DNA from 4 places in the Pseudomonas sp. AK-TSAG1-1 genome. Region 2 is predicted to be linked to each of the others. Evidence: predicted binding sites of a transcription regulator. Region 2 holds the regulator's gene; each other region holds the start of a gene.
What was found. The regulator sigma-54, encoded in region 2, starts transcription at its own class of promoters, with help from an activator protein. The targets are predictions, from matches to a motif close to ANTGGCATNNANNTTGCTNT.
Positions count from the first base shown of each region.

Region 1: glnK (P-II family nitrogen regulator) is a predicted target of sigma-54. The motif match lies at 1,994-2,013, and genes of this name have one in related genera.
Region 3: AC1UK9_RS24005 (pilin) is a predicted target of sigma-54. The motif match lies at 2,453-2,472, and genes of this name have one in related genera.
Region 4: AC1UK9_RS07945 (flagellar basal body rod protein FlgF) is a predicted target of sigma-54. The motif match lies at 2,062-2,081, and genes of this name have one in related genera.

Region 1 covers NZ_CM165965.1:6,035,989-6,040,968, reverse strand. Annotated here, with positions in the region: gene AC1UK9_RS27470 (YifB family Mg chelatase-like AAA ATPase) at 1-1,252, opposite strand, end outside; gene AC1UK9_RS27465 (accessory factor UbiK family protein) at 1,526-1,801, opposite strand; gene glnK (P-II family nitrogen regulator) at 2,215-2,553, shown strand; gene AC1UK9_RS27455 (ammonium transporter) at 2,591-3,928, shown strand; gene AC1UK9_RS27450 (secondary thiamine-phosphate synthase enzyme YjbQ) at 4,145-4,570, shown strand; gene sutA (transcriptional regulator SutA) at 4,672-4,980, shown strand, end outside.
Region 2 covers NZ_CM165965.1:1,072,035-1,077,014, forward strand. Annotated here, with positions in the region: gene AC1UK9_RS04760 (ZIP family metal transporter) at 1-253, shown strand, start outside; gene AC1UK9_RS04765 (HPr family phosphocarrier protein) at 292-567, opposite strand; gene rapZ (RNase adapter RapZ) at 583-1,440, opposite strand; gene ptsN (PTS IIA-like nitrogen regulatory protein PtsN) at 1,443-1,907, opposite strand; gene hpf (ribosome hibernation-promoting factor, HPF/YfiA family) at 1,920-2,228, opposite strand; gene AC1UK9_RS04785 (RNA polymerase factor sigma-54) at 2,302-3,795, opposite strand; gene lptB (LPS export ABC transporter ATP-binding protein) at 3,984-4,709, opposite strand; gene lptA (lipopolysaccharide transport periplasmic protein LptA) at 4,709-4,980, opposite strand, start outside.
Region 3 covers NZ_CM165965.1:5,315,079-5,320,058, reverse strand. Annotated here, with positions in the region: gene AC1UK9_RS24015 (type II secretion system F family protein) at 1-590, opposite strand, end outside; gene pilB (type IV-A pilus assembly ATPase PilB) at 593-2,293, opposite strand; gene AC1UK9_RS24005 (pilin) at 2,519-2,959, shown strand; gene AC1UK9_RS24000 (BON domain-containing protein) at 3,257-3,613, shown strand; gene AC1UK9_RS23995 (DUF2845 domain-containing protein) at 3,797-4,093, opposite strand; gene AC1UK9_RS23990 (DUF748 domain-containing protein) at 4,093-4,980, opposite strand, start outside.
Region 4 covers NZ_CM165965.1:1,732,711-1,737,690, forward strand. Annotated here, with positions in the region: gene AC1UK9_RS07940 (sigma-54-dependent transcriptional regulator) at 267-1,826, shown strand; gene AC1UK9_RS07945 (flagellar basal body rod protein FlgF) at 2,136-2,876, shown strand; gene flgG (flagellar basal-body rod protein FlgG) at 2,922-3,707, shown strand; gene flgH (flagellar basal body L-ring protein FlgH) at 3,760-4,455, shown strand; gene AC1UK9_RS07960 (flagellar basal body P-ring protein FlgI) at 4,483-4,980, shown strand, end outside.

The DNA of each region.
Region 1 (4,980 bases), 1.3 Mb from region 2:
GACGTTCGCGGGCCTCGGCCACCAACGCGGCGGCGCTGGCGCTGTCCTCCCCAGGCTTTACCGCAGGGTTCAACGCCGTCGCCTCTCGCGCTACCGTCAGGTGCAAATCGATCCGGTCCAATAGAGGGCCCGACAGCTTGTTGCGATAGCGCTGGACCATGTCCGGCGTACATGAACACTTGCCACTGGGTTCGCCAAGATATCCACAGGGGCAAGGATTCATTGCCGCCACCAACTGAAACCGTGCCGGAAAGCGTACACGCTCCTTGGCCCGGGCAATCACGATGTTCCCGGACTCCAGTGGCTCGCGCAGCACCTCAAGCACCTTGCGATCAAACTCTGGCAATTCATCAAGGAACAACACTCCGTGATGGGCGAGGGTGATTTCTCCAGGTTGCGGTTTTGAGCTGCCGCCGACCAGCGCCGGACCGGATGCCGAGTGGTGCGGCTGACGAAACGGGCGTTGTGGCCAATGCGTCAGCGGCACGCCACTGGCGACCGATTGAATCGCCGCCACCTCCAGGGCCTCGCATTCGGACAGCGGCGGCAGCAGCCCCGGCAAGCGACTCGCCAACAAGGTCTTGCCGGTCCCCGGTGGCCCACTGAACAACAGGTTATGCGCGCCCGCCGCAGCAATCAGCAGCGCCCGTTTCGCTGCCATCTGACCTTGCACTTCATTCAGGTCGGGGTAGGGTTTCGCCGCATGGATCAGCCCGTTCGACACATAGGGTTCCACCGGCGTATGCCCGTTGAAATGCGCCACCGCCTCCAGCAAGTGATCCACTGCAAACACCTTCAATCCCGAGGCCAGGCAAGCCTCCTCAGCATTCGCCCGCGGCACCACCAGTGCACGACCGGCCTTGCGCGCCGCCAGTGCTGCCGGCAACACCCCGCGCACCGGCCGCACTGCGCCGGACAACGCCAACTCACCCAGACACTCCACATCATCCAATGTCAGGCACGGCACCTGCACACTCGCCGACAGAATCCCGAGGGCGATCGCCAGATCAAACCGCCCGCCATCCTTGGGCAGATCCGCCGGCGCCAGATTCAAAGTGATCCGCCGCGCCGGAAACTGCAGCCCGGAATTGATGATCGCGCTGCGCACCCGATCCTTGCTCTCCTTCACTGCGGCTTCGGGCAGGCCGACCATGGTCAGTGACGGCAGACCATTGGCCAGATGAACTTCGACAGTAACAGCGGGAGCATCCACGCCAATCTGGGCGCGACTGTGGACGATGGAGAGGGACATGGTCGTTCCTTGAGCTGAATCGGGGGCCGCTTCCTGCGGGTTTTTTAAGGGTAGTTGGGGAAGGGGGATCTGGCGGAGGCGAACTTTCACTGGATGTTGCGGGTAGTCGCCAACCCATTTCGAGGCGAAAAAAAACCGCCTCGAGGAGGCGGTTTTTACTGTGCAGGCTTTGGTGAGGCCAAGGCCTGTGCATCGTTGGTGGACGCAATCACGTCCGCTGAGACTATGGATGTTTGCCTCGTTGAGGCAAACATCCGAGCCAGCTCTCACCCGTCATTGCCGGTCTGGAGTGGCGGCCGGCGGCGTCAGCTTGGCTTCCAGCTCTGCGACTTTGGCTTCAAGGCTTTCAAGGCGAGCGCGAGTCCGCGCCAGGACGACCATCTGGCTATCGAATTCTTCGCGGCTCACCAGGTCCAGTTTGCTGAAGGCGCTTTGCAGCAGCATCTTGAACTGGCTTTCGATTTCGGCTTTCGGCAGCGGGGTGTCGCCGCTGAAAAGGCGGGAGGCGGTGCCGCTCAGGGCGTCGAGGAAGTCTTTGGGCGCGAGCATGGAATGTGTCCTGTAAACAGTGGCGGGCAGTGTATCACGCAGTGTCTATAGTCATTGGCGCAGGCACGGATGCACGCTTTTCGCGCAAGCGGACGGACGGCAGCGCACCGTTGTTGTGCGTAACCGTCGGGGCTTTTTTGCGCAAGCGCCTGCGGCAGCGGCCAAGGGATTGAAATCAGAGGAATTTGGCGAGATGGCAAGCTTTCTGCTTAGTCGGTAGTGACCCATGCACTGATGCAGTCGCTGTGACGAATGCAGTGCGGCAGGCGGAGCGGGGAGTTTCGTCAGCAGCGGTTAGCTGGCGTCAGTCGGGCAGGTAAGGCCGACGATGCGTTACAAAGCCAGGCACTGCGCTTAGACTTGAGTCGGGTTTGTTTTCCTGGGGCAAGTCCACCAATTCGGGAGAGAGTTTCATGAAGCTAGTCACTGCCATCATCAAGCCGTTCAAGTTGGACGACGTGCGCGAGTCGCTGTCCGAAATCGGCGTGCAGGGCATTACCGTTACTGAAGTCAAAGGCTTCGGCCGGCAGAAGGGTCACACCGAGCTGTATCGCGGCGCGGAGTATGTGGTCGATTTTCTGCCCAAGGTGAAAATCGACGTTGCTATCGACGACAAGGATCTGGATCGGGTTATCGAGGCGATAACCAAGGCTGCCAACACCGGCAAGATCGGTGACGGCAAGATCTTCGTGGTCAATCTGGAACAGGCGATTCGCATCCGTACCGGCGAAACCGATACCGACGCGATCTAAACGCCGCCACAAACCCAACGCCCCAGGAGAAAACAATATGACTCTGCGTAAATTCGCAGGGCTAGGCGCCCTGTTGTCCATCGTAATGCCCGGCCTGGCTATGGCGGCAGATCCGGTGGCACCTCCAGTCCTCAATTCCGGCGATACCGCCTGGATGCTGACCTCCACAGCCCTCGTGCTGTTCATGACCATTCCTGGCCTCGCGCTGTTCTACGGCGGCATGGTGCGGTCGAAAAACATTCTTTCGGTGATGATGCAGTGCTTCGCCATTACCGGCCTGGTCACCATCCTGTGGTTCCTTTATGGCTACAGCATGGCGTTCGACACCACCGGGATGGAAGCCAACGTCGTCAACCTGAACTCCTTCGTCGGCAGCTTTGCCAAGGCCTTCCTCGCGGGTGTCACGCCTGCCAGCATCACCGGCCCGGCAGCGCTGTTCCCTGAAGCGGTGTTCGTCACTTATCAAATGACCTTCGCCATTATCACTCCGGCGCTGATCGTCGGTGCCTTCGCCGAGCGTATGAAGTTCTCCGCGATGCTGGTGTTCATGGGCGTCTGGTTCACCCTGGTCTATGCGCCGATTGCGCACATGGTCTGGAGCGGTCCGGGTTCGTTGCTGGGCGACTGGGGCGTGCTCGATTTCGCGGGCGGCACCGTGGTTCACATCAACGCCGGTATCGCCGGTCTGGTGGCGTGCCTGGTATTGGGCAAGCGCAAAGGCTTCCCGACCACACCGATGGCTCCGCACAATCTCGGTTACACCCTGATGGGCGCAGCGATGCTGTGGGTCGGCTGGTTCGGCTTCAACGCAGGCTCCGCCGCAGCGGCCAACGGCACCGCCGGCATGGCGATGCTGGTCACCCAGATCGCTACCGCTGCCGCGGCACTGGGCTGGATGTTCGCCGAGTGGATCACCCACGGCAAACCTAGCGCACTGGGCATCGCCTCGGGCGTGGTTGCAGGTCTGGTGGCAATCACTCCGGCAGCCGGTACCGTGGGCCCGATGGGTTCGCTGATCATCGGTCTGGCGGCCGGTGTGGTGTGCTTCTTCTGCGCCACCACGCTCAAACGCAAACTCGGTTACGACGATTCCCTGGATGCCTTCGGCGTGCACGGTATCGGCGGTATCCTCGGCGCGATCCTCACTGGTGTGTTCGCCGCACCGGCCATGGGCGGCTTTGGCACCGTGACCGACATCGCTTCACAAGTGTGGATTCAGTGCAAAGGTGTCGGCTTCACGGTGATCTACACCGCGATCGTCACCTTCATCATCCTCAAGGTACTGGACGTGGTCATGGGCCTGCGTGCCACCGAGGAAGAAGAAGCCGTGGGTCTGGACCTGGCACAACACAACGAACGCGGCTACAACCTGTAAGTACGCGCATCGAAAAAACTTGCCCGGCTTGCCGGGCATTTTTTTGTCTGGAATTTGTCATTGAAGGGAAGGCTGAAAGGATTTTTCGTACGGCTTTGGTCGTGTTTACGACGGACGTTTTTCTGCGGTCAATCGCTTACATCATTGCAGGAATATTAGGGCCTTTGTTTTTTCCCAGAGCGCGCTAGAATGCGCCCCGAACGTGCGGAGAACTGTATGTGGCAACAGACTCTGATAACCCTGCGGGCACGGCCCCGGGGCTTTCATCTGGTAACGGACGAGTTACTCGCCGGCCTGCCTGAACTCAAGGCGTGCCGGGTCGGTCTGTTGCATTTGTGGCTGCAGCATACCTCGGCGTCGTTGACCATCAACGAGAACGCCGATCCGGCGGTCCGTCGCGACTTCGAACGATTTTTCAATCGTCTGATCCCACAAGGAACAGACGGCTATGAGCATAACGACGAAGGCCTGGACGACCTCCCGGCGCACTTCAAGGCCAGCGTGCTTGGTTGCCAGATCAGTCTGCCGGTTTCGGCAGGTCGCCTGGCACTGGGAACCTGGCAAGGCGTTTATCTGGGCGAGCACCGTGATCATGGCGGTGCCCGAAAAGTCCTCGCCACCTTGCACGGTGAAGGGGCATAACCGCTGGTCAGCAGCGGTTAACGATTTTTTAACGGCGACTTTCGACAGTTGCCAAAGCTGGTCTATAACTAATCTGCTTTTCGCAAGTCATGAGGTAGAACATGAGCGACGATGATCTGGAAAACGACGACCTCGAAGTAGGCGACGAAGACGAGGCCGAGGAAGGCCTGGAAGCAGCAGCGGAAGACGTTGCTGACGACGATGGCGGTGACGATACGCCGGCCCCGGCTGCCAAAGGCAAGGCCAAGGCTGCGGTGTCGGTTGATGAGTTGCCGAGCATCGAAGCCAAGAACAAGGAGCGCGACGCCCTGGCCAAGGCCATGGAAGAGTTCCTGTCGCGTGGCGGCAAGGTTCAGGAAGTGGAGGCCAATGTGGTCGCCGATCCGCCGAAGAAGCCGGACAACAAGTAC
Region 2 (4,980 bases):
GATCAGGGCGTTTTTGATCGGTGCGGCGTCGGGTCTGGTCGAGCCGGTGTTTGCACTGCTGTGTGCGTGGCTGGTCAGTCTGGCAGAGCTGCTACTGCCGTTGGGACTGGCGCTGGCGGCGGGGGCGATGTTGCTGGTGGTGACTCATGAGGTGATCCCCGAGTCGCGACGCAATGGTCACGACAAGCTCGCCAGTCTTGGCTTGCTGATCGGTTTCTGTCTGATGATGGTGATGGATACGGCGCTGGGCTGAAGGATGAGAGAGGGAGCAGGCTCCCTCGACACACTGAATCAACCACCTTCGTCGAAGTAGTTGTTGATCAACGCCACCAGTGCATCCAGCGCTTCCTGCTCCTGATGGCCTTCAGTACTCAGATAGATTTTCGTGCCCTTGCCGGCGGCGAGCATCATCATCGCCATGATGCTTTTGCCATCCACCGTGGTTTCAGGGGTGCGACCCACTCTGATGGTGCAATCCGGGTACTGGCCCGCCACGCCAACGAACTTGGCCGACGCGCGGGCATGCAAGCCCAGTTTGTTGATGATTTCGATTTCCAGAGCAGGCATCGCGGTGTGAATCCTTTAAGTGAGGTCGCGGTGGCGAACCTGGACGTTCTTCAGGGTTTTCTGCAGGGCCTGACCCAGGCGTTCAGTCAGGTAAACGGAGCGGTGATGCCCGCCGGTGCAGCCAATGGCAATGGTGACGTAGGCACGGTTACTCGCGGCGAAGCGCGGTAGCCATTTATTCAGATAGCCGTAGATGTCCTGAAACATCTCCTCGACTTCGGGCTGCGCCGCCAGGTAATCGGCGACCGGTGCATCGAGACCCGATTGCGCGCGAAGTTCCGGCTTCCAGTACGGGTTGGGCAGGCAGCGTACGTCGAACACCAGATCGGCATCCACCGGCATGCCGCGCTTGAAGCCGAACGACTCGACCAGAAAGGCTGTGCCCGGCTCCGGTTGGTTCAGCAGGCGCAGCTTGATGGTGTCGCGCAGCTGGTACAGATTCAGGTTGGTGGTGTTGACCTTGAGGTCGGCCAGGTCGGCAATCGGACCGAGCAGGGCGGTTTCGTCATTGATGGCTTCGGCCAGCGAGCGATTGGCAGTGCTCAGTGGGTGGCGCCGACGGGTTTCCGAGAAACGCTTGAGCAGGGTTTCCTCATCGGCATCCAGATAGAGCACATCGCACTGGATGTGGCGGCTGCGGACTTCTTCCAACAGCTCCGGGAAGCGCGACAGATGGCTCGGCAGGTTGCGGGCATCGATCGAGACGGCCACCAGCGGCTGGGCCAGTTCGGTGTGAATCAGGGCGCGCTCGGCCAATTCAGGCAACAGGCCGGCCGGCAGGTTGTCGATGCAGTAGTAGCCGTTGTCCTCAAGGACATCCAGGGCGGTACTTTTACCCGAGCCGGAGCGGCCGCTGACGATGATCAAACGCATGATTAGTGACCGTTCTGCTCGCTCAGGACGACCTGATACAAGGCTTCGTTACTCGGTGCGCTACGCAGTTTTTCGCGCACTTCCTTGCGATCGAGCATGCTGGCGATCTGGCGCAGTAATTCCAGGTGAGCATCGGTGGCTGCTTCCGGGACCAGCAGAACAAACAGCAGGTCAACCGGTGCGCCGTCGATTGCATCGAAATCGATGGGGGCATCAAGGTGCATCAATGCGCTGATAGGCGCTTCGCAGCCTTTGAGGCGACAGTGGGGAATGGCGATGCCGTTGCCGAAACCGGTGGAGCCGAGTTTCTCACGGGCGATCAGCGCTTCGAAGACGTCCTGCATCTCCAGATCCGGCACTTCGCGGGCGATCAGGTTGGCAATCTGTTCGAGGGCTTTCTTTTTACTGCCGCCCGGCACGTTCACCAGGGAACGGCCGGGGGTCAGGATACTTTCAAGTCGGATCATGGGTTGGGGGTGTTAACGACCTGTTGCGCCCTGAAGGAGGCTCTGGGTCTTTTCCTTATGCTTTTTGAGTTGGCGATCCAGCTTGTCGGTCAGTGAGTCGATCGCAGCGTACATGTCGGTATCTTCTGCGTTGGCGACCACTTCGCTGCCGGGAATATGCAAGGTGGCTTCGATTTTCTGCTTCAGCTTTTCGACGCACATCGTGACTTGCACGTTGGTGATCTTGTCGAAATGGCGCTCCAATCGTTCGAGTTTCTCGTTGATGTAGGTGCGCAGCGGTTCGGTCACTTCCAGTTGGTGTCCACTGATGTTGACTTGCATACAGCTTCTCCTTCGTTGCCAGTGCATAAAGCGGCAGGCTGAATAGCCTGCCACTGGAACGCTGTAACGTGGCTTACATCAACCGCTTGCGTTCGCTCGAAGGCGCGATCCCGAGGGATTCACGGTACTTGGCGACGGTGCGGCGAGCCACCTGAATGCCTTGTGCCTCCAGTAAACCAGCGATCTTGCTGTCACTCAACGGCTTTTTCTGATTTTCCGCTGCAACCAGTTTTTTGATGATCGCGCGGATCGCTGTAGACGAGCATTCGCCGCCTTCGGAGGTGCTGACGTGGCTGGAGAAAAAGTATTTCAGTTCATAAATACCGCGCGGGGTATGCATGAATTTCTGGGTGGTGACCCGGGAAATCGTCGATTCGTGCATACCCACCGCCTCGGCGATGTCGTGCAGGACCAGCGGCTTCATGGCTTCGTCGCCGTATTCCAGGAAGCCGCGCTGATGCTCGACGATCTGGGTGGCGACCTTCATCAGGGTTTCGTTGCGGCTTTGCAGGCTCTTGATGAACCAGCGCGCTTCCTGCAACTGATTGCGCATGAAGGTGTTGTCGGCGCTGGTGTCGGCACGGCGCACGAAGCCGGCGTACTGGGCGTTGACCCGCAGGCGTGGCACCGATTCCTGGTTCAGCTCGACCAGCCAGCGTTCGTTGTCCTTGCGCACGATGACATCGGGCACCACGTACTCGGCTTCGGTCGATTCGATTTGTGAACCCGGGCGTGGGTTGAGGCTCTGTACCAGTTCGATGACCTGGCGCAGTTCATCTTCCTTGAGCTTCATGCGCCGCATCAACTGGCTGTAGTCGCGACTGCCGAGCAGATCGATGTAATCGCTGACCAGACGCTTGGCTTCGTTCAGCCACGGGGTCTTGGCTGGTAGCTGGCGCAGTTGCAGCAGCAGGCATTCGCCGAGGTTGCGGGCGCCGATGCCGGCCGGTTCGAACTGCTGGATGCGGTGCAGCACGGCCTCGATCTCGTCCAGCTCGATGTCGAGCTCCGGATCAAAGGCGTCGAGAATTTCTTCAAGGGTTTCGTCGAGGTAGCCCTGATTATTGATGCAGTCGATCAGGGTCACGGCGATCAGGCGGTCGGTGTCGGACATCGGCGCCAGGTTCAATTGCCACAGCAGATGGCTTTGCAGGCTTTCCCCGGCGGAAGTGCGGGTGGTGAAGTCCCACTCGTCATCATCGCTGCTGGGCAGGCTGCTGGCGCTGGTCTGGTAGACGTCTTCCCAGGCGGTGTCGACGGGCAATTCGTTAGGGATGCGCTCGTTCCATTCGCCATCTTCCAGGTTGTCCACCGTCGGTGCGGTTTCCTGATAGGAGGGTTCCTGAATCTCGGTGTTGGGCTTTTGTTCGGCGTTGTCGGCCAAAGGATCGGAGTTGTCGAAGTCGTCGCCTTCTTCCTGGCGTTCGAGCATCGGATTGGATTCCAGGGCCTCCTGGATTTCCTGTTGCAGGTCCAGGGTCGACAATTGGAGCAGGCGGATGGCCTGTTGCAGCTGCGGTGTCATCGTCAGCTGCTGGCCCATTCTCAAGACTAGCGATGGTTTCATGGCAGGGGCTTAACACCTTATTCGCCGGCGCGCATGCGCCATCCACTACAGGGCGCCGGAGCGCCAAACTTAAGCAAATTATATGCCTGAAACTGTCGTGTTTGCCTAGAGCGCTGTAACAATAAAAGCGTATAAAACTTCGCTTCAACGTTACAGCACTCGGACGGCTGGCCGAATGCGATTGCGCTTTAGAGGCGGAACTCGTGGCCCAGGTACACTTCCTTGACCAGATCGTTGGCCAGGATGGTCGCGGCGTCACCTTCGGCGATCAGTTGACCGTCGTTGACGATGTAGGCGGTTTCGCAGATATCCAGGGTCTCACGCACGTTGTGATCGGTGATCAGTACACCGATGCCCTTGGCCTTGAGGTGGTGGATGATCTGCTTGATGTCGCCGACCGAGATCGGGTCGACACCGGCGAACGGTTCGTCGAGCAGGATGAATTTCGGTGCGGTGGCCAAGGCACGGGCGATTTCCACCCGGCGGCGCTCACCACCGGACAGGCTCATGCCCAGGTTGTCGCGAATGTGGCTGATGTGGAATTCCTGCAGCAGGCTTTCCAGCTCCTTGCGACGACCGGCCTTGTCGAGTTCCGTGCGGGTCTCGAGGATGGCCATGATGTTGTCGGCCACCGACAGTTTGCGGAAGATCGACGCTTCTTGCGGCAGATAGCCGATACCGGCCTTGGCGCGGCCGTGCATTGGCTGGTGGCTGACGTCCAGATCATCGATCAGCACGCGGCCCTGATCGGCCTGCACCAGGCCGACGATCATGTAGAAGCAGGTGGTCTTGCCGGCGCCGTTCGGGCCGAGCAGGCCGACGATCTGGCCGCTGTCGATCGACAGGCTGACGTCACGCACGACCTGGCGGCTTTTATAGGCCTTGGCCAGGTGCTGAGCTTTCAGAGTTGCCATTACTGGGTCTTCTCGTCGGTTTTCTTCTTCGGCTGGATCACCATGTCGATGCGCGGACGCGTTTCGGTGACTTTATTGCCGGTAGCGCGACCGGCGCTGGCCAGTTTTCTCACCGTGTCGTAAACGATTTTCTCGCCTTGGGTGGTGTTGTTGTCCTTGTCGACAACCTTGGCCTTGTCGATCAGCACGACGCGGTTTTGCGCGGCGTGGTACTGGATCGTCACGCCCCAGCCCTGTACAGGCTTGGTATCGCCCTGGGTCTGCAGTTGCT
Region 3 (4,980 bases), 2.0 Mb from region 2:
TGAAACTGCGGCACCACCTTCACCAGCAAAATCCCGGTGACCACCATCGCCACCAGCACCACGGCGGTGGGGTAGGTCATGGCTTTCTTGATCTTGGCCTTCAGCGCTTCGCTTTTTTCTTTATAGGTCGCGACCCGCTCCAGCAACGTGTCGAGCGCGCCGGACTGCTCGCCGGCATCCACCAGGTTGCAATACAGCTCATCGAAATACTGCGGTTTCTTGCGCAGGGCGGTGGCGAAGCTGTTGCCGGCGGCGACTTCCTGCTTCACCTCGTCCACCAGTTTGCGCATCGCCGGGTTGTCGAAGCCTTCGCCAATGATGTCGAACGACTGCAGTAGCGGCACACCGGCCTTCATCATGGTCGCCATCTGGCGGGTGAACAGCGCGATGTCCTGGGCCTTGATGCGTTTGCCAAAACTCAGCAAGGAGGCAGATTTTTTGCGCACCTTGCCGGGGTTGATCCCTTGCTTGCGTAGCTGGGCCTTGATCAGCGCGGGGTTCTGCCCGCTCAATTCGCCAGTGACCTTGCTGCCTTTGCGGTCTGTGCCTTCCCAGGCGTAGATGCTGATTTTCGCTGCCTTGACCGCCATGTTCAGTCCTTGGTGACCCGGTTGATTTCTTCCAGGCTGGTGATGCCTTGCATGGCCTTGTGCAGGCCTGAGGTGCGCAGATCGTCGAAACCGTCGCGACGCATCTGGCTGTCGATTTCCAGCGAGTTGCCTTCGGCCATGATCAGCCGTTGCAGCTCGGGGGTGTTTTTCACCACTTCATAAATTCCCACGCGTCCCTTGTAGCCGCCGTTGCAGAGGTCGCAACCGACCGGCTCATAGATCGTGAAACTGCCGATCTGTTCCTCGGGAAAACCTTCCTTGATCAGTGTTTCGCGGGGGATCTCGATCGGTTTCTTGCAGTGACTGCACAGCTTGCGCGCCAGGCGCTGGGCGATGATCAGACTTACCGAGGTGGCGATGTTGAACCCGGGGATGCCCATGTTGTGCAGGCGGGTCAGGGTTTCGGCGGCGCTGTTGGTGTGCAGCGTGGACAACACGAGGTGGCCGGTCTGCGCGGCCTTGATCGCGATCTCGGCGGTTTCCAGGTCGCGGATTTCGCCGACCATGATCACGTCCGGGTCCTGCCGCAGGAACGAACGCAGGGCCTGGGCGAAATCCAGCCCCTGTCGGGGATTGACGTTGACCTGGTTGATGCCTTCCATGTTGATCTCCACCGGGTCTTCGGCGGTGGAAATGTTGATGTCCACGGTATTGAGAATATTGAGCCCGGTGTACAGCGACACGGTTTTCCCCGACCCGGTCGGGCCGGTCACCAGAATCATCCCCTGCGGCTGCTTGAGCGCGGCCATGTACAGGTCTTTCTGTGCCGGCTCGTAACCCAGGGCATCAATGCCGATCTGTGCGCTGGACGGGTCGAGAATCCGGATTACCACTTTTTCGCCCCACAGGGTGGGCAGGGTGTTGACCCGGAAGTCGATCGACTTGCTCTTCGACAGGCGCATCTTGATTCGCCCGTCCTGAGGTTTGCGTCGTTCCGAGATGTCGAGGCTGGCCATGACCTTCAGACGTGCAGCGATACGGCCGGCCAGCTGGATCGGCGGTTTTGCGACTTCGCGCAGGATGCCGTCGGTGCGCACCCGCACCCGGTAGTTTTTTTCGTAGGGTTCGAAGTGCAGGTCGGATGAGCCACTCTTGATCGCGTCCAGCAGCATCTTGTGCACGAAACGCACTACCGGGGCGTCATCGGCATCGAGTCCGCCGATCGGATCCTGTCGGTTGTCGTCCATCGACTCGACATCCACGCCGTCGAGGTCGACGTCGGCCATCTCTTCCAGGCCGCTGGTGTGGGTGTCGAAAAATTTCTCGATGGCGTCGGTGAGCTTGTCGTCTTCTACCAGGATGGCTTCGGTGCTCAACCCGGTGCTGAACTGGATGTCATTGATCGCCTGGTGATTGCTCGGGTCGGAAATGCCCACGAACAGCTTGTTGCCGCGCCGCCACAAGGGCAGGGCGTGGTGCTGACGTACCAGCTTCTCACTGACCAGGCCTTTGGGCTGGGTCTCCTTGTCCAGGCCATTGAGGTCCATGAACGCCATGCCGAAATGCTCGGAGGCAATCTCGGCCACCTGTGAGCTCTTCACCAGTTTGTTCTGTACCAGGTAGCTGACCAGCGACAGGCGATTGCGCTGCGCCTGTTGCCAGGCCTGCTGGGCGCTTTTTTCCGTAAGCAGTTCGGCCTGGACCAGTTGCTTGGCCAGACCGCTCAGAGCGATGTCATTCATGGGGATTCCGCACGCTTGCTGTTCATGACTTATAGCCTAGTCAAGTGACAGCGCCACACACGTCGGGCACAGGTGACAAAAAGTGTCAGATAGTGCGGTTGTCGGTTGTAGGAAAGGCCTTCACATCGTGGGCATGCCGAGTATTCGGGGTCGCACACGGTTGGCATGGGCTATGCTGAGCCCTTCTCAGATCATGAGATTCCGACTCATGCATGGAGCGTGTCTATGAAAAAACAACAGGGCTTTACTCTGATCGAGCTGCTGATCGTCGTGGCGATCATCGGCATTCTGGCGACCATCGCCTTGCCGCAATACTCCAAGTACCAGGCACGTTCGAAAGTGACTGCGGGTCTGGCGGAGATCAGTGCACTGAAGGTGCCGTTCGAGGACACCATCAATCAAGGCACTGATCCAACGCTGTTACTGGTGGCCGGTAGCGCTTCAGCGACCACCTCCAACTGCACACTGGCGGCGTCGGGAACCGCCACGACCGGTGCCGGCACTATCACCTGCACACTGGTGAATGCCCCAGGTCCGGTGCTTGGTAAAACCATTACGTTGACCCGTACCGGCGCTGCCACTGGCAACACCTCCGGCGTCTGGAGCTGTGCGTCGACCGTCAACCCGGACTACGCGCCTAAGGGTTGCGCAGGCACCGGTGCCTGATTGAGTCAGCAAGCGTCCTGAGATGCCCCGCCATGCGGGGCATTTTTTGTTTTCGGCCTTCAAAAAAAGCTTGAGGAATTTCAGCGTGTTAGGAACTTTCCGAAAAGCCGCAACTTGCATGTCGATAATTCACATGTCATGCAAATTGCATGATTCCGGAAATTTGTGTAATTCATAACTTATTGATTTATAAAGATTTTATGTCTTTCGAAAAGTTGGCACAGCCTTCGCAATATCTCCGGTAACCCTGCTGACACGACAACCAGCAGACTTTCCAGAAAAACAGGAGTTACTCGTATGAAGAAGTTCGCTATCACTGCCGCTGCTGCTACCGCGCTGACCCTGACCATGGCTTCCGGTGCATTTGCACAATCCACTCAGGCTACCCAGGCTCCAATGACTCTGGCTGCCGGTGAAATGACCAAGGCTAAAGAAGCTACTTCCGATACCTGGATCACTACCAAAGTGAAAAGCGACCTGGTAACCGAGAAGGGCATCCCAGGTACTGACATCAAAGTTGAAACCAACAAAGGCGTTGTGTCCCTGTCCTCCACTGTTGCAGTGACCGAGGCTCAGAAAACCACCGCAGTGGCTATTGCCAAGAAAATCAAAGGCGTCAAAGCAGTCTCCGCTGACGGCCTGAAAGCCGAGTAAGGCATGACTTCTCGCCTGGACCGGGAGAAGGCGCGACAGACGGGCCGAGCAATACGTCTGCCGCAACTTTAGAGTTCATGCGAACGGTCACACGGATGTGACCATTACAGGCCCCGGCACTTGTGTCGGGGCCTGTTCTATTTCAGGGACCACACAAAACATCTGTGGGACAGATGTTGTGCTTCAGTTACCGCGCTTGCTGTTGATCTGCCGCAGGCGATTGCCTTCAAAGCGCAGGTACTGGTACATGCCGTTGCTCGGGCCGTAGGTCCATTCCTCGACCTGAAACTCTTCACGGCGGTTGGCACTGCGCTTGTAGCCAAGGACATCGCGGCTGACCGGTTCGCCACACTTTTGCAGCACTTCACTGGAGCGGTCACCGAGACTGACCAGTTGGCTGCCACAGCGCAGCGTATCGGAGGCGAGGGCAGGGCTGGCAGCGAGCATCAGTGTCAGCGCAACCAGCCACTTATTGTTCATTACTCGGCGTCCAGGTGCATTTGCGTCACGACCCGGCCATCGCTCTCGGCCTCGCCAAGGTTGGCGTCGATGAAGTACACCCGGTCATCGGCCAGTTGCCCCTTGTCGACCAGATAGTCCTTGATGCTGCTGGCGCGTTCCTGACCCAGTTGCCGCAGCAGCACATCGCTGGAACTCCAGAACTTGATCACGCCGTCACGCATTTTCGCCGTGCGTTCTTCCTTGCCCAGATCCTTCCATTCGGCCGGTGGCTGGGTTTTCAGACGGGTGCGGTAGATGCCTTCGAGCAGCGGGCCTTTCTCGTTTTCCGGCACTTGCAGCAGGGACGCCTGAGCCGGCACCTTGTCGCCACGGCGCTGCAGCATCTTGTAGTAGTTGTACTGGTATTCGCGCTCCAGACGCTGTTCGGCAATCAACGGGCCGTCGCTGCTTTGCGCAGCAGTGCCTTCGATTTCCAGACGCAGGGCCGGACGTTCCTTCAGGGCTTGGGACAGTTTGTCGAGGGCCGACTCGGCATCCTTGCTCAGGTCACTCGAGCCTGCTGCGAAGGACACGGTCCCGAGGTCTTCGGATCCGCCACCGTTGATCAGCCCGCCGATCATCTTGAACGGCGCCGCAGCGGCCTTGACGATCAGGTTGCGCAGGGTCTGCCAGACAATCGGCATCACGCTGAACTGCGGGTTGTTCAGGTCACCGGTGACCGGCAGTTCGATGGAAATCTTGCCGTCGACGTCCTTGAGCAGCGCAATCGCCAGTTTCAGTGGCAGGCTCACGGCGTCCGGGCTGTCGACCTTCTCGCCAAGTTGCAGCTGCTCGACTACCACTTTGTTTTCGGCCTTTAGCTGGCCCTTGGTGATCAGATAATGCAGGTCGAGGTTGAGCCGGCC
Region 4 (4,980 bases), 660 kb from region 2:
TTTGATGGGTATCTCGCGTTTGCGGTGATTTTCGGGTTTGAAAAGGCTGGTGGCTGTCACATAATCTTGACAATTATCTGCGCGCCACCTCAGAAACATCTGATGGTGCGCCGCAACTTGGCCCGGCACTTTCCATTGTGGGAGCGGGCTTGCTCGCGAAGAGGCCCTGTCAGCCACCTCATCAGTAGCGGCCCACCGCTTTCGCGAGTAAGCCCGCTCCCACAGGAGTCGTGCCGCACTTACTTTTCTAGCGTCGGGGCGTTTTTATGCGTATCAAAGTCCACTGCCAGAACCGCATCGGCATCCTGCGCGACATCCTCAATCTGCTGGTGGAGTACGGGATCAACGTCGCGCGCGGCGAGGTGGGGGGCGAGCACGGCAATGCGATCTACCTGCACTGCCCGAACCTGATCAACATTCAGTTCCAGGCGTTGCGGCCGAAGTTCGAGGCGATTGCCGGCGTGTTTGGCGTCAAGCGCGTCGGGCTGATGCCTAGCGAGCGCCGGCACATGGAGTTGAATGCGTTGCTCGGTGCGCTGGAATTCCCGGTGCTGTCGATCGACATGGGCGGCTCGATCGTCGCGGCCAACCGTGCCGCCGCGCAGTTGCTCGGGGTTCGCGTGGATGAGGTACCGGGGATTCCGTTGTCACGGTATGCCGAGGATTTTGACCTGCCGGAACTGGTGCGCGCCAACAAGTCGCGGATCAACGGCATGCGCGTCAAGGTCAAGGGCGACATCTTTCTCGCCGACATCGCGCCACTGCAATCGGAGCACGACGACAGCGAAGCCATGGCCGGCGCGGTCCTGACCTTGCACCGTGCCGATCGCGTTGGCGAGCGCATCTATAACGTGCGCAAGCAGGAACTGCGGGGCTTCGACAGCATCTTCCAGAGTTCCAAAGTCATGGCGGCGGTGGTGCGCGAAGCACGACGCATGGCGCCGCTGGATGCGCCGCTATTGATAGAAGGCGAAACCGGCACCGGCAAAGAGTTGCTGGCGCGCGCCTGCCACCTCGCCAGCCCGCGCGGGCAGTCGCCGTTGATGGCGCTCAACTGCGCGGGGCTGCCGGAGTCGATGGCCGAGACCGAGCTGTTTGGCTATGGCCCCGGTGCTTTCGAAGGGGCGCGAGCCGAAGGCAAGCTCGGCCTGCTGGAGCTGACGGCGGGCGGCACGCTGTTCCTCGATGGCGTGGGTGAAATGAGCCCGCGCTTGCAGGTCAAGTTGTTGCGCTTTCTGCAGGATGGTTGCTTCCGCCGGGTCGGCAGTGATGAGGAGGTGTATCTGGATGTGCGGGTGATCTGCGCGACCCAGGTCGACTTGTCCGAGCTGTGCGCCCGCGGCGAGTTTCGTCAGGACTTGTATCACCGCTTGAACGTGCTTTCGCTGCACATTCCGCCGCTGCGTGAATGCCTCGACGGTTTGACGCCGCTGGTTGAGCACTTCCTTGATCAGGCCAGCCGCCAAATCGGTTGTTCACTGCCCAAACTGGCGCCGGCGGCGATGGATCGCCTCAGTCACTATCACTGGCCGGGCAACGTGCGGCAGTTGGAGAACGTGCTGTTTCAGGCGGTTTCGCTGTGCGACGGCGGCACGGTCAAGGCTGAGCATATTCGCTTGCCGGACTATGGCGTGCGTCAGCCGCTTGGCGATTTCTCGCTGGAAGGGGGGCTGGACGAGATCGTCGGGCGCTTCGAGAAAGCGGTGCTGGAACGACTGTATTCCGAGCACCCGAGCAGTCGGCAACTGGGCAAGCGGTTGGGGGTTTCGCACACGACCATTGCCAATAAGCTGCGTGAGTATGAGGTTGGCAAAAGCGAGTCATAGCGCGCGAACACATGGCCTGTGACGATCTCTTCGCGAGCAGGCTCGCTCCCACTTTGAAAGGCAATCCCTGTGGGAGCGAGCCAGCTCGCGAAAGCGGTGGTCCAGGCATCCTCTCTGTCAGGCTTTGCCACCAAGCGGCATAACACCGCCGGTTTTTCGACTTCGATACATTTCAAATTTCCCCTCACTTGCCCGCAAGTCCTTTGTTTACCGGGCCGCAAGCCGCCAGAAAAAAGTTGGTCTGCAAATTGCTTATGGCTCAGCAGTACAGCGGTGGGCGGCAAACGTCCGGCATGCAGAGGAAAGAGTGTGGACAAGTACCTTTATGTGGCAATGACCGGCGCCAGTCAGAACGCACTGGCGCAAAAGGCGCATGCCAACAACCTGGCGAACATCTCCACCAATGGTTTTCAGCGCGACCTGGAGCAGGCGCGTTCGATGCCGGTGTTCGGTGACAGCTTTCCGGCGCGTGCGTTTGCCATGAGCGAGCGGCCCGCCACCGACTTCACCGCAGGTTCGCTGGTGCAGACCGGGCGTGACCTCGACGTGGCCGTGACCGGCAACGGCTTCATTGCCGTGCAGAACCCCAACGGTGGCGAAAGCTACGTGCGCACCGGCAGCCTCAACATCGACGCCCTTGGCGTGCTGCGCGCTGGCAACGGCATGGCCGTGATGGGTAATGGCGGTCCGATCGCCGTGCCGCCAGAGCAGCAGGTCGAAGTCGGTGAAGACGGCACCATCAGTATTCGTGCGATGGGCGAAGGCCCGCGCGTCATGGCGGAAGTCGACCGGATCAAACTGGTCAACCCGGACATCAAGAACCTCAACAAAGGCCTCGACGGCTCGATCTACACCAAGGACGGCCAGCCGGCGCCGGCCGATGCCAATGTCAAACTGGTGTCGGGTTTCCTTGAGTCGAGCAACGTCAACGCCGTGGAAGAAATGACGTCGGTGCTGGCGCTGGCCAAACAGTTTGAATTGCACGTCAAGATGATGAACACCGCCAAAGACGACGACCAGGCCATGGCTCGGGTCTTGCAGATCAGCTAATTATCAGAACGTCGCGCCGTAAAACAGGCGCACGAGGAGAATCGAATGCTTCCGGCTCTATGGGTTGCCAAAACCGGTCTGTCCGCCCAGGACACCAACCTGACCACCATTTCCAACAACCTGGCGAACGTTTCGACCACGGGTTTCAAACGTGACCGCGCCGAGTTCCAGGACCTGCTGTATCAGATCAAGCGTCAGCCAGGCGCCCAGTCGACCCAGGACAGCGAACTGCCGTCGGGTCTGCAACTGGGTACGGGTGTGCGCATCGTCGGCACCCAGAAAAACTTCACTGCCGGCAGCCTGCAAACCACCGAGCAGCCGCTGGACATGGCCATCGACGGTCGCGGTTTCTTCCAGATCCTGCAGCCGGACGGCACCACGTCCTACACCCGTGACGGTACTTTCCATCTCGATTCCAATGGCCAGATCGTCAACGCCAGCGGTTTCGCCCTGGAACCGGCCATCGTCATTCCGAACAACGCCCAGAGCTTCACCGTCGGCACCGACGGCACGGTGTCCATCACCGTTCCAGGCAACCCGGCCGCTCAGGTGATCGGCAACCTGCAAACCGCCGACTTCATCAACCCGGCCGGTCTGCAAGCCGTGGGCAACAACCTGTTCCTGGAAACCGCTGCTTCCGGCGCGCCGCAAATCGGCACCCCGGGCCTGAACGGTTTCGGTACCACGCTGCAGAACACCCTGGAAGGTTCCAACGTCAGCACCGTTGAAGAGATGGTCAACATGATCACCACTCAACGTGCCTACGAGATGAACTCCAAGGTGATCTCCACCGCCGACCAGATGCTCTCGTTCGTAACGCAGAATCTGTAATCAAGTCTATGGGGCGGCCATGAGGCCGCCAGCAACACCGTGAGGTAGGGTCATGAAACGCTTCGTATCTGTTCTGGCATTGGGTGGGGTCGTCTCGCTCGCGGGCTGCGTCGCACCGACGCCCAAGCCCAATGACCCTTACTACGCCCCGGTGTTGCCGCGCACGCCATTGCCGGCTGCGGCCAACAACGGCTCGATCTATCAGGCCGGCTTCGAGCAGAACCTGTACAGCGACCGCAAGGCGTTCCGGGTCGGTGACATCATCACCATCACCCTGAACGAGAAGACCCAGGCGAGCAAGAACGCCAACTCGCAAGTGGCCAAGAACAGCAAGACCGGCATCGGCCTGACCTCGCTGTTCGGCGGTAGCGGTACCACCAACAACCCGTTGGGTGGTAACGACCTGAGCCTGGACGTCGGCTACAGCGGCGACCGTGCGACCAAAGGCGACAGCAAGGCGGCGCAGGGCAACACCCTGACCGGTTCGATCACTGTGACCGTGGCCGACGTGCTGCCTAACGGCATCATCGCTGTGCGCGGCGAGAAGTGGATGACCCTCAACACCGGCGACGAGCTGGTGCGGATCGCAGGTCTGGTGCGTGCCGATGACATCGCGACCGACAACACCGTGTCGTCGACCCGTGTCGCCGATGCGCGCATCACCTACTCGGGCACCGGTTCGTTTGCCGATGCGAGTCAGCCAGGCTGGTTCGACCGTTTCTTCCTCAGCCCGCTGTTCCCTTTCTAGGTGGCGACTTTGAATTTCAAGAGCCTCATGCTGGCTGCGGCCCTGTTGTCCGCAGCCTTTGGTGCCCACGCCGAGCGGCTGAAAGATATCGCCAGCATTTCCGGCGTGCGCTCCAACCAGTTGATCGGTTACGGCCTGGTGGTCGGGCTTAACGGCACCGGCGACCAGACGACGCAAACCCCGTTCACCCTGCAGACCTTCAACAACATGCTCTCGCAGTTCGGCATCAAGGTGCCGCCAGGGTCGGGCAACGTGCAGCTGAAAAACGTCGCGGCGGTGTCGGTGAGTGCCGATCTGCCGGCGTTCGCCAAGCCGGGTCAGCAGGTCGATATCACCGTGTCTTCCATCGGTAACTCCAAGAGCCTGCGCGGTGGCACCCTGTTGCTGACCCCGCTCAAGGGTATCGACGGCAACGTCTACGCCATCGCCCAGGGCAACCTGGTGGTCGGTGGTTTTGACGCCGAAGGGCGCGACGGTTCGAAGATCACCGTCAACGTTCCGTCGGCCGGTCGGATCCCGGGCGGT